Regions from separate parts of the Halobacillus sp. A1-3 genome, predicted to be linked through region 3. Evidence: riboswitches for the same ligand, from Rfam matches in the RefSeq annotation. Region 3 holds a riboswitch; each other region holds the start of a gene.
What was found. Region 3 has a riboswitch for cobalamin ahead of ACRYKC_RS09825 (DUF4430 domain-containing protein). Riboswitches for the same ligand answer to the same signal wherever they lie in the genome.
Positions count from the first base shown of each region.

Region 1: linked by a shared signal. The riboswitch ahead of ACRYKC_RS05945 (ABC transporter substrate-binding protein) and the one ahead of ACRYKC_RS09825 (DUF4430 domain-containing protein) in region 3 are both predicted to bind cobalamin.
Region 2: linked by a shared signal. The riboswitch ahead of ACRYKC_RS16445 (acyl-CoA thioesterase) and the one ahead of ACRYKC_RS09825 (DUF4430 domain-containing protein) in region 3 are both predicted to bind cobalamin.
Region 4: linked by a shared signal. The riboswitch ahead of ACRYKC_RS15175 (ribonucleoside-diphosphate reductase subunit alpha) and the one ahead of ACRYKC_RS09825 (DUF4430 domain-containing protein) in region 3 are both predicted to bind cobalamin.

Region 1 covers NZ_JBPCEO010000003.1:101,746-104,884, forward strand. Annotated here, with positions in the region: gene ACRYKC_RS05935 (fructose bisphosphate aldolase) at 1-548, opposite strand, end outside; gene ACRYKC_RS05940 (hypothetical protein) at 646-822, opposite strand; cobalamin riboswitch at 1,199-1,388, shown strand; gene ACRYKC_RS05945 (ABC transporter substrate-binding protein) at 1,524-2,522, shown strand; gene ACRYKC_RS05950 (FecCD family ABC transporter permease) at 2,479-3,139, shown strand, end outside.
Region 2 covers NZ_JBPCEO010000009.1:171,658-174,796, reverse strand. Annotated here, with positions in the region: gene ACRYKC_RS16455 (FAD-binding oxidoreductase) at 1-133, opposite strand, end outside; gene rbsK (ribokinase) at 285-1,163, shown strand; gene ACRYKC_RS16445 (acyl-CoA thioesterase) at 1,253-1,723, opposite strand; cobalamin riboswitch at 1,866-2,044, opposite strand; gene ACRYKC_RS16440 (beta-galactosidase) at 2,214-3,139, opposite strand, start outside.
Region 3 covers NZ_JBPCEO010000004.1:386,528-389,666, reverse strand. Annotated here, with positions in the region: gene ACRYKC_RS09830 (ATP-binding protein) at 1-1,200, shown strand, start outside; cobalamin riboswitch at 1,242-1,421, shown strand; gene ACRYKC_RS09825 (DUF4430 domain-containing protein) at 1,617-2,027, shown strand; gene ACRYKC_RS09820 (ECF transporter S component) at 2,032-2,550, shown strand; gene sigX (RNA polymerase sigma factor SigX) at 2,849-3,139, shown strand, end outside.
Region 4 covers NZ_JBPCEO010000008.1:190,627-193,765, reverse strand. Annotated here, with positions in the region: gene ACRYKC_RS15190 (alpha/beta hydrolase) at 1-7, shown strand, start outside; gene ACRYKC_RS15185 (hypothetical protein) at 46-189, opposite strand; gene ACRYKC_RS15180 (class I SAM-dependent methyltransferase) at 269-949, opposite strand; cobalamin riboswitch at 1,157-1,332, shown strand; gene ACRYKC_RS15175 (ribonucleoside-diphosphate reductase subunit alpha) at 1,473-3,139, shown strand, end outside.

The sequences.
Region 1 (3,139 bases), on a different contig from region 3:
TCACTATGAATATCGACTTCTGGTTCAATGATCGGAACTAATCCAGCTTCAATAATGCGCTTTCCGATATCAAATTGCTGATCAACCACATCTTTGATGCCTTGTTCGTTCGGCTCGTGGACGACTGAGCGCATTTTAGTACCGAAAATGTTTCGTTCATTGGCACGTCTAAGAGTTTCATCTAGATCATGAATTGGTTTCATAAGCTGTACGCCATTTTCTTGTTCAGCGAGCCCTTTATCCACTTTCAGAAAAGGGACAACCCCTTTATCGGCAAGATAGTCTGCTGTATATTGCCCTTCAATTTCTCGATCCATCGTTTGCTCAAATAGAATGGCACCGAGAATCTGATCGGAATTGAAAGACGGGGACGTAATGATTCTTGTACGCATCTGGTGGACAAGATCGAACATTTCGTCTTCACCAGAATAGGAATCCTCTGGAACTCCATAAGCAGCTAATGCTTTAGGCGTGCTACCGCCACTCTGGTCCAGGGCTGCGATAAATCCATTTCCACTTTTGACCTTATCAAATTGTGCTTGATTCATCTGTTACACTCCTCCTTTTTTATGGTCCACTATACTCTTCCCATTCACCCACTATTTGTAACACGAATCGTGTTTCCTGGAAAGAAATATCCATAGGTTAAGATGGTTCAGAGGAATCGTATAATATTTCATCCGCTTTATTTTCTGCTTCTTGTTCAGGGAGCTTTTCAATGATTTCGAGCATTTTATTCGTAATGCTTTCAATCTCCCGGCGGCTGTAGCCAAGTTCGTTCATAGCAATTGTTGTGTAAGCAAGAGAGTCACTTTTATCCACGATCGTTCCTCCTTCTATTTATTGATCTCTTTTAGTGTGCGCGATTTATGGTCTGCTATTACCAATATCTTCATTACTCTGTGAGTCAAGAGATCGAGTGACTTTATATCGTAGTAGGGAGGAAAACGGATTCACTCCTGTGGGATGAACATGCTAGGCGAGATCCTGGAAGACTTAGTGTGAGGAGGGTCAGCACATGTCCATGGAAAGCGAGGTGATCTTCCATCCACCATCATTAACATTAAAGTATCGAAACTGAGCTTCTGGATAAGGTGGCTTAACTGATTAATAATTTCTTCAATCTAAGTAAAATTTCCCGACAAATTTTCAGAAAAAGTGAGCAAATTCATTCACTTTCGTTTACAATGAAAAGTAATTACATATTGGAAAAGTAGGCGCGATTGAATTATTTCAATGGCTTAAAAGGGAAGTTGGTGCAAATCCAACACGGTCCCGCCACTGTGAAAGGGAGTAACTTTGCCGGTCCACTGTGCTTAGTACGCATGGGAAGGAGCAAGGAAGCAATGATCTGAAGTCAGGAGACCTACCTGCTTTTTACACCAATATAACCTACGCGGATAGGGAGGTGTGTCGGAAGATCAGGAGTCCTTTCTATACATAGTGGTCTCATGACGGTACACATCTTTTTATCAAAAGATGTGTTTTTTTGTGTGTTCAAATAACAAAAGGAGGATTTAAGAATGAACCATTTTTGGAAGAAATTATTATCTTTATTTCTTGTTATCGGCTTATTAGCTGGCTGTGCTCTTGGGGGGGATAAGGAAGCCGGATCGACAAGTGAAGATTCACAAGACCAGCCAGAACAAGCGAATAGCGGAGAAGAAACAAATTCGTCTTATCCGCTAACTGTGACCGATGCGTTGGGGCAAGAGGTGACTTTTGAAAAAGAACCTGAGAAGATCATTAGCACGATTCCGAGTAATGGGGAGATCCTTTTTACACTTGGCCTTTCTGAAGAAGTTGTCGGCGTAAGTGATTATGCAAATTATCCTGAGGAAGCCACTCAAAAAGAGAAGATCGGCGGTCAGGATCTAAATGTAGAGAAGATTCTTTCCTTAGAGCCTGATTTAGTCCTTTCTCATGCATCAGGAGCGCACAATTCTGAACAAGCTTTAAAGCAGATTCGTGATGCTGGTATAAAGGTGTTTGTTGTACAGGAGGCTACGTCTTTTGAAGCGGTGTATGAGAGCATTCAAACGATTGGAAAGGTTACGGGAGCTTCTGAGAAAGCAGAAGAAATTGTAACTGGCATGAAAGAAGATTTAGAAGCGATCAAAGAGAAAACCAGTGGAATAACTGAAGAAGATAAGAAAGAGGTTTTTATCGAAGTATCACCTGCTCCCGAAATCTATAGTGGAGGAAAGGAAACATTTTTAAACGAAATGCTTCAAGTCATCAACGCGAAAAACGTGGTCGGTGACCAGGAGGGCTGGTTCAAAATGAATAACGAGGCGATTGTCGAATTACAGCCAGAAGTTATCATAACTACGTATGGCTATTATACAGAAAATCCGAAAGAAAAAGTGCTTTCTCGTGAAGGTTGGGATTCTGTGCCTGCGATTGAACAGGAACAGGTCTATGATGTCCATTCGGATCTCGTTACACGTCCTGGACCTCGCTTAGTTGAAGGAGTAAATGAACTTGGTAAAGCAATATATCCAGAAGTTTTCAGTGAATAGACCTTTTCAATATACTTCTAGTTCGTTATTTTTGGTGTTTTGTATTTTTTTAGGAACATCTATAGGAAGCGTATCTATTTCATTTGAGGTCATTGCTCGTATTATAGGCGAGCAATTGCTTCCTTTTTTACATATGGCAGAAGGTGTCGATGACATGCAGAAGGCGATTATCCTGAAAATTCGCCTGCCTAGAGTGATTCTGGCTGCGCTTGTCGGAGGGGCGTTGGCCATAGCGGGAGCCGCATTTCAAGGCCTTTTGAAGAATCCGCTGGCCGATCCTTATACGTTAGGAGTTTCTTCAGGTGCTTCTGTCGGAGCAGTTGCTGTGCTTTTTTTAGGAATCACTTTACCCTTTGCAGGGGGATTTACCTTACCAGTTGTTAGTATCATAGCAGCTATTACAACGATTTTTCTTGTCGTTGGATTTACTAGATTGGTCGACCGTTCCATGTCGATGATGACGGTTATCTTAACAGGAATTATCTTCAGTTCCTTCTTAGGGTCACTGATTTCGTTAATGATTGCGTTGACAGGAGAAGAGCTTAGGCAAATTGTGAACTGGTTGTTAGGCAGTGTAGGAATGCGTGGCTGGAATTATGTTTATTTGATGCTCCCTT
Region 2 (3,139 bases), on a different contig from region 3:
TCACCTGGACAACGGCTTCCGGCAGGTATTCTCCGAAGGAAGCATCAAAGCTATAGCTGTAACGATCGGATAATTCAGTCAGGACACGTGCTTCTGGTATCTTTTCTTTAATCAGATCTAACCATGTGCTCACATCATTCTCCCCTCTCTATGAAACTTCGACTTTTTCAGACTTTTCTTATTACTTAAAAGTATAAGGGATGTTTTACCAAATTTATAGCGAGAGCCTAACTGGGATAGCGTTCCTTTACTAACTGTGGGAAGATGAAATAAAAAATGAGGTGATGGTTATGCCAAGAGTGACAGTCGTAGGAAGTATGAATATGGATTTGGTCGTATCCACAGATGTCATCCCGCAACAAGGGGAAACAGTGTTAGGCAACCATTTTGCGACATATCCAGGAGGAAAAGGAGCCAATCAAGCCGTCGCCGCTGCAAGACTCGGGGCAGATGTCCATATGATTGGAGCCGTCGGCAATGACGCCTTTGGAAAAGAATTAATAGAGGGATTAAAAAAGGAAAATATTAGAACCTCAGGTGTTACAGTATTTTCCAATAAAGCAACAGGTACAGCAACCATTCTTCTTTGCGAGAACGACAACCGGATTATCGTAGCTCCTGGTGCCAATGCTGCCCTTACTACTGCCCATATCAACGAGCAAGCGGAGCAACTGCAGAAGAGTGATATTATTCTCATGCAGCTAGAGATTCCATTGGAAACAGTAAGTTACACTGCGAGTCTTGCGAAAAAGTGGAACATCCCAGTTTTACTTAATCCAGCTCCATTTCAATGGATTCCTGATGAACTTTTACATAACTTGACCTTCATCACTCCGAACGAAAAAGAATGGTCGTCTATGCATACAAAGAGAGACATTGAGGCTTTTAAGAAGAAGTTTATTGTGACGGAAGGTGCAAGAGGCGTCCGTTACTTCCCTAGGGGCAAAGAGATCCATATCCCCGGCTATTCGGTTTCAGTTAAAGATACGACTGGCGCAGGAGATACATTTAACGGTGCTTTAGCTGTAGGAATCGCTTCTGGAAGAACAATCGATGATTCACTTAATATGGCAAATGCAGCTGCTGCCTTATCGGTCACAAAGGAAGGCGCACAGACAGGAATGCCAACGATGGCAGAGTTAAAATCATTTATGGAGAATTAGATAGTAGGTAGATTAACCGATTAACCCCCTCAGGTCATCCAAATTCTGGATGACCTGAGGGGGTATTTTTTGGATACAATAATTCATTCTTATCTCAAAGCTGCACGGCTCTGCCGGTGTTGTTTCCTGGATGGAGCTGTATCAAATAGTCTTTTTTCTTCATCTGTTTGAGGCGTGACAGCTGGCACAACAGTCGGTGATCCTTTTGCATCCACAGCTACCATCGTTAAGAAAGACTCCGTTGTCATCACTGTTTTGCCTTTCAATAGGTCATCGGCATACACCTTTACATACACCTCCATGGACGTACGCCCTGTCCATGTAACACTTGCTTCTAATGTAAGTGCATCCCCTACTTTAGCTGATGATAGAAAATCTACCGAATCTATGGACGCTGTCACCACTACACAATTGGAATGTTTCATGGCTGTCAAAGCAGCGATTTCATCAATATATGCCAGCACTTTCCCACCGAATATTGTATCTAGATGATTGGTATCTGGCGGCAGCACGAGACGTGTTTGTTTCATTTTTGAATAACTTACAGGTAATGGTTCCATTTATTTGTACCTCCATATTTTGTGTAAAAAATAAAACGCACCTTCGGTAAGAAGATGCGTGCGATTACAAGGATAAATACTATGAAACCAAACCTGGTGGCATAGATCGATTCACGTAACACCCTCCTATCTCCCGTAGGAATTCATGTTCTTCTCTATGGCAGGTCTCCTGGCTTAGATTCATCAGCTCATAACCCTTCCCATCTTAAAGACAGTGGTTTGTTATGACCTTCCTCTATACAGTGGCGGGACCGCGTTGGATTTTCACCAAACTTCCCTTTTCAGCTTCTCTACGAAGCCACCATAGAGCGTATTTAATTGTCTAGGAGAATATCTCCATAGATCAACTATCTCATATAGTAGAATGATTCGCCATTCTTTTCTTGAATAAATTACCACCTCAGGTCATCCAGAATCTGGATGACCTGAGGTGGTATGTGTTTGGTATATTTTGGATGACCTGAGGATCTATAATTTACCAAATCCCGGTCTATTCTTTTATGATCTTGCTTTCATATGGTTGGAGGTCAATTTCTCCGTGTTTTTTGATCTCATCACTATGGTTCATGACGAATAGATACGAACCTTCCTCCGTCTCACGGCGATACACTTCAACATTTTCATCCGACTTCTCATATCCGATGGAATGGTCTTCAACTACCTTTTCTGCTATCACATCTAGAGCAGCTTCATCGAGTCCTCCTCCGATGTAATAGACGGTTCCTTCCCCGAAGTCGTTTTTCGTAACTGCGGCGTAGTCACTATAGAATTGATCCTGATAGCTGTAGAGAACGTCTGCTGTTTCTGGCACAAGCAGGTCACGCCACACCGAAATATGTCCAGGTACAGAAGCGAATTCTCCTTCGCCTTTCAATTCCAATGCATGCGCTTTTGTTAAGGACTCGATCTCTTCAATCCTTGCACCAACTAAATCACGGACCAGTCCCGGCTGAACTTCACCCAAGCGAAGGTTGTTATCTTTCCCTTTTAACCCTGTACGGTAGGAAAAGATAACAGTTCCACCGCGCTCAGCAAAGGCACGCAAACGATCAGCCAGTCCTTCATCCATCACTTGCATAACGGGCACCACAACAACTTTATAAGCATCAATGGCGCGATCAGCAGGAATGACATCAATCCGGCTGTTTAAGTTATAAAATGGACGGTACAGTCTCAACAGTTCTTCATTAAAATCAAAGTCTTTGCTTTGAATCTGACCGCGCCATGACCAGATATTATCGTAATCATAGAGGACGGCGATGTCTGATTGAATCTCAGAATTCAAGACGTGCTCGTAATTTTTAATATCTCCAAACAAGGATTGAACTTCCTTATACTTTCTTCCGTACACATTGTCATGGTCAACGACCCCATAGCAAAATTGCTCGGCTCCTTGAGTCATACCACGCCAGCGGA
Region 3 (3,139 bases):
TTAATCAAAATGCGTGAGGGAGCTCTGGAACTTGCTAAAGGTGAATTTAATAATAAAGTACCAATATTGACCCATGATGAGATTGGTGAGCTCGCTATGGCTTTCAATCGGATGGGAAGGCAGTTGAAATATCATATCAATGCGTTGAACCAAGAGAAAGAGCAGTTGTCAGGAATCTTACGCTCAATGGCCGATGGAGTTATTACGATTAACCGAACAGGAGAGATACTAGTTACCAATCCTCCTGCCACACAGTACCTAGATGCTTATGCATTTGAGCATAAGGAAGATATTAGTGATGCCCAAACTCTTCCAGAACCGTTAAAAGCTTTGTTTAAAAAGGTAATTACCAATGAGGAAGAATCGATGACGGAAGTCACTCTCCAAGGACGTTCATGGGTGATCATTATGACACCGCTTTATGATAAAGCAACCGTACGCGGTGCCGTGGCGGTACTGAGAGATATGACGGAAGAACGTCGATTGAATAAATTACGAAAAGATTTCATTGCAAATGTATCTCATGAGCTGAGAACTCCCATTTCTATGCTTCAAGGATATAGTGAAGCAATTGTAGATGACATTGCCGAAAGTAAAGAAGATAAAAATGAGCTCGCACAGATTATCCATGAAGAATCATTGAGAATTGGACGATTGGTTAATGAGCTTCTTGATCTTGCTAGAATGGAGGCAGGACATATTCAGCTCTATATTGAGTCTGTAGATATCCATCCGTATATGAATAAAATCATTCGTAAATTCCAAGGAATTGCAGACGAACGAGACGTAGATTTAACGATGAGGGTTGATCAGGAGTTTGAAAGACTTCCTTTCGATTCCGACCGAATCGAACAGGTGTTTACAAATCTAATTGATAACGCAATAAGGCATACCCAACCTGGAGGAAAAGTAGATGTCGCAGTAGACCATATTAATGGTGACTGGATAGCCTCTGTTCATGATTCTGGACAAGGTATTGCCGAAGAAGATCTTCCTTTTGTTTTTGAGCGTTTTTATAAAGCAGACAAGTCTAGAAAACGAGAAAGTTCGAAACAGAAAAAAGGCACAGGGCTTGGTCTTGCGATTGCTAAGAATATTGTAGAAGCTCACCATGGGACAATCAGTGTTCACAGTAAGTTAGAAGAGGGAACTACTTTCACCTTTAGAATACCGAAAAATCTTGAGTTGACAGAATATTAGATTGCTTATTTTTTAAATATCATGTAATGTTATAAATGAACTTCATACGAAAGATTTTGGGTGCCTGAGAAGGCTTAAAAGGGAATCTGGTTAAAAGCCAGAACTGTCCTCGCAACTGTAAGTGATGACGAAAGGGAAATTCCACTGTGCATGACGCATGGGAAGGATCCTCAGTAGGTAGAAACACAAGTCAGTAGACCTGCCAAAATCTTATGTTTCAAAGCTTCGGGGATTGAGCGTTTGAGACAACCGATTGGTCCTATGTAATAAATAATAACCTTTCTGGTTTGTCTTAAGCTTGTCCTTTTAACAAAGGACAAGCTTTTTTGATAGTTACATAGCCTTGTGTTGTCTTTATGCCCTTTCTTAAAAGTGATGAAACCATTATATCAAAAGAAAAGATAGGGGGATTGAAGATGAAAAAGATTTATGTATTTTTAGTTGCTGCTCTACTTGCCATCGGGGTAATAAGTGGATGCGGGTCGCAGCAGACTGAGAAAACAGAAGAGGCAAATGCAAGTCAGCAAGAGGAGAAACAGGAAGTTACTTTAAAGGTGGAAATTTCTAAAAACAATGGCGAAGAAGTGCTCGCTGATCAAGAGATTTCTGTTGAGAAAGGTACGACATTGATGGAAGTGATGAAAGATAATTTTGAGGTAGAAGAAAGTGATGGCTTCATTAACAGCATCGAGGGAATCGAGGGCAATCAAGAAGAAAAAATGGCCTGGATGTTTACGATAAACGGAGAGGAAGCCATGGTAGGTGCAAATGAATATGAAGTGGAACAAGGAGACGAAATTGTCTTTGACTATCATTCGTGGGAATGATTAAATGAATACTTATAAAATTACTCTTATAGCGATGTTAGCAGCTTTGGCAATTGCCGGAAGAATTGCGCTAGCAAGTTTACCTAATATTCAGCCGGTTACTGCCATCATTATTTTAACTTCGTTTTGGCTTGGTCCATTAGCTGGGGTGATTATGGCGTTACTCACTACAACAGTTTCTAATATGCTCTTAGGGATGGGCGTGTGGACCATATGGCAAATTACTGCTTGGACAGTAATTGGACTTATTGCTGGTTTGCTGGGTAGATTTTGGCCTCGATTACCTTTGTGGGTTCTAACCGCTTACGGGGTATTTAGCGGGTTATTTTTCGGACTCGTCATTTCTTTAACGATGCGAACGATTGGACAGCCTTTTTGGGCGTATTACCTGGCAGGCTTACCTTTTGATTTGAATCATGCGGTTGCTAATGCTGTATTTATTTTAGCTCTTTCTCCAATCCTTGCAAAATTGTTTAAAAAATACGAGAAGAGAAATGGACTACAAGACACGCCACGCCCCTAATCTTATGTTGGGGATTAATCCCATTCTTAGTAACGGATCCATCAATATTTCGTAAATTAGCCTATACTCCAATCAAATAGTAAATTACGACCTAAAGCCTGAGGATTCCTTAGGCTTTTTTCTTTGTTGGTTTTAGTTACCTTAAAGATACCCTGGTGTACTCCTGCATTTGTCTTTATTATTCCAGGTTTTTAACACTGTCCAATTTCTATTTCTTTTTTTATGAAGGCATATTAAGATAAAGATGTAACTTTTTACATACATATACGACTATTTCTATAACCAGGAGGTACCTGTAGTGAAAAGGTTTTTTGATGATCTTTATGACAAGTATCATAAAGATCTATTTCAATTTATTATTTACATGGTAAAGGATCGTGATTTAGCTGAAGACCTTGTCCAGGATGTTTATATCAAAGTTATCAAATCTTACCAATCCTTTGATGGAAGAAGCAGTGAAAAAACGTGGTTGTTTTCCATTGCACGCCATGTAACGATTGACTATTTTAGGAAGCAGAAAAGAAAGCGGAATCGAATCATGGATTTTTTTGATTGGAGCGAAAAAGGAGAAAAGATTCAAGATACAGAT
Region 4 (3,139 bases), on a different contig from region 3:
GCCATAAAATCAAACAAAAAACCAGGACCCCAAATCGGTCCTGGTTTATTTTCGTTGGAAAAATTCAAAGAAATCAAGAAATGCTTGAAACATGACCACAGATTGAAAAGTCAGCAAGCTTAAAGCTGTCAATGAAAAGAAACCAATAAAGATAAACCGCATGGAAAAAATCGCATGTACCCAGGCCATCATTATCCCTCCTCATTGTTTCACTTTATGAGTGATTTAAAATAATCATACTCCCTTTTCTCCAAAAGGCAAGAGTTTTTTATTTTTGAAAGATGAACACCCACATGAATGTAAGCGCCTGTTTCAAGTCATCTGTAAAGTGTTCAATAGCCTCAGGTTCTACTCCCCTTTTGTAAACGCCGTGACCATTCAGAACGCGCCAGCCTGTTTCTTCAGCCATTTTTTCAAGCTCCCACGGCATCATCGTATTACATACAACCTTCTCTCCGTAAACTCTACGATAACTGTTAACTCGCGGCATTGCTGTTGGTCCCAAAATGCCGACACAAAGCTTTCCACCTGGTTTAAGTACACGCTTCATTTCTTCCAAACCTACATAGGGTACCTCTGTCCACTCCAGCGAATTAACCGCCATAAGCCCATCAAAAGATTCATCTTGAAAAGGAAGTTTTGTTAGATCTCCTTGTACAAAAGACAATCTATCCGTTTCTAAACGCTTATTTGCCCTTTCTATCATGTCCTGTGATAAATCAAGACCTGTGACACAGTACCCTTCTTTATAAAGCTTGTAAGCCCCATAACCATCGCCACAGCCAAGGTCAGCGATGTGATTTCCTATTTCTATGTGCTGCTTAATAAATGGAACAATTGTCTTCCGGCTTCCTTCCTCCCACATCCCCTTGCTCTTGGAATTCCAGAACTCAGCCTTGTCATTCCACACTCTTTCAGCCTCTACGTGCCAGTTGAATTGTTCAGTCATTCTTCTCCCCCTCAGTCTTCTGCAATCTCTTAGCTTCTTCAATTATAATGAAAACCAGATGGAAATAAAAAAATTTCTTTGCTTTATAAAGGCGTGACTCGAGGATTTTGCGACCTATCTATAAATCTTATGGATTGCATCTTTGATTCATCTTCGATATGATAACAACACAATATAAGCTAAAAATATTTACATTAACACTATATATAGTATCCGCGAACAGAAGATGCCAATAGGCTTAATAGGGAATCCGGTGAAAATCCGGAGCTGCCCCCGCAACTGTAAGCACTCGCGAAATGGATGATCCACTGTGCAACGTGCACGGGAAGGACCAGAGTAGAATCGAGTGCGAGCCAGGAGACCTGTCTTCGTTCGCAGAAGTTTCAACTTCTTCGGGGATTGAGGAGATGAGACGATGGAATAAAGATCCTTACGTGCCCCTTCTTTATTTCATGGTTTCATCCGCTCAATTGTTGAGCGGATTTTTTTATTTTCGAGAGGGACTACAATAAGGAGTGAAATCATGACTGTAATTACTTATAAACCGAACTGGACGGAAAAGCTTAATGACCTTCAGCAAGTCTTCCCGACTGTAGAATTAAGTCGAATAATAGATAAAATCTCAGGATTGGGCCTTAGTGAAATGAACGAATCGGAACAAGTAAAAGCTCTAATTCTTGAATGCTTATCAGAGATGGATGAAACAGAACCAGAATGGACTTACGTAGCAAGCCGCCTTCACTTAAATCATCTTTATGAGACGTCTTTAAATAACCGAGGACAGGAAGAACCCTACGAAAACTTCTTCCATCTGATTGAAACTATGATTGAAGAAGGCATCTATACACCAAAGATCCTTACATATTACGAAAAGCATGAGATTAAGCAGCTCGAAGCAGCGATTGTGCCAGAAAGAGATCACTTTTTTACGTACATTGGACTCAAGACGCTAAGCGATCGTTATTTAGCTTGTTCCAAATCCAAGGAAACGTACGAATTGCCACAAGAAAGATTTATGATTATCGCGATGATGTTAATGGCTCAAGAAGAAAAAAGTCATCGACTAGCACTTGTAAAGGAAGCGTACTGGGCTTTAAGCCAATTATATATGACTGTTGCCACCCCAACACTTGCGAATGCAGGAAAGCGGTACGGACAATTGAGCTCTTGTTTTATTGACACCGTTGATGACAGCCTCCAATCGATTTACGACAGCAATACGGATATCGCCAACCTTAGTAAACACGGCGGCGGGATTGGAGTGTACTTAGGCAAAATTCGCAGCCGCGGAAGCGATATTCGAGGCTTTAAAGGAGTCTCATCAGGAGTTCTACCGTGGATGAAGCAGTTGAACAATACTGCTGTTAGTGTTGATCAATTAGGGCAGCGGCAAGGGGCTGTCGCCGTATATTTAGATGTTTGGCATAAAGATATTTTTCCGTTTTTAGATAGTCGATTAAACAATGGTGATGAGCGCCAGCGAACCCATGACTTGTTTACAGGCGTTTCCATTCCTGACTTGTTTATGGAAGCTGTCGAAAATCGAGAAGACTGGTACCTTTTCGACCCTCATGAAGTGCGTCATGTTATGGGATTTTCCCTTGAGGATTCTTTTGATGAAAAACGAGGAGAAGGATCGTTCCGAAACAAGTATATGGCGTGCGTTGAACATCCCGAACTATCGAAAGAAAAAGTCCCTGCCATTGAAATTATGAAACGAATCATGGTTGGTCAATTGGAAACAGGAACACCATATATGTTTTATAGAGATGAAGTCAACCGAATGAACCCGAACCATCATGCAGGCATGATTTATTGCAGTAATCTATGCACAGAGATTACCCAAAACCAGCGTCCTACCATTCAGGAGGAACAATACGTTGAGAACGGAAAAATCATTTCAGTGAAATCACCCGGAGACTTCGTCGTATGTAATTTGTCCAGTATCAATTTAGGACGAGCTATTCCTGAAGGTGTTTTGGAACGACTGATCCCAATCCAAGTCCGCATGCTCGACAATGTCATTGATCAAAACACCATCCCTGTTCTTCAAGCTCAATTGACGAACCGGAACTATAGAGGGATAGGGCTTGGAACATTTGGCTGGGCCCACTTGCTCGCTAAGAAGAAAATCGCATGGGAATCAGATCAAGCTCTTGATTATGTCCATGAAGTTTATGAAGCGATCGC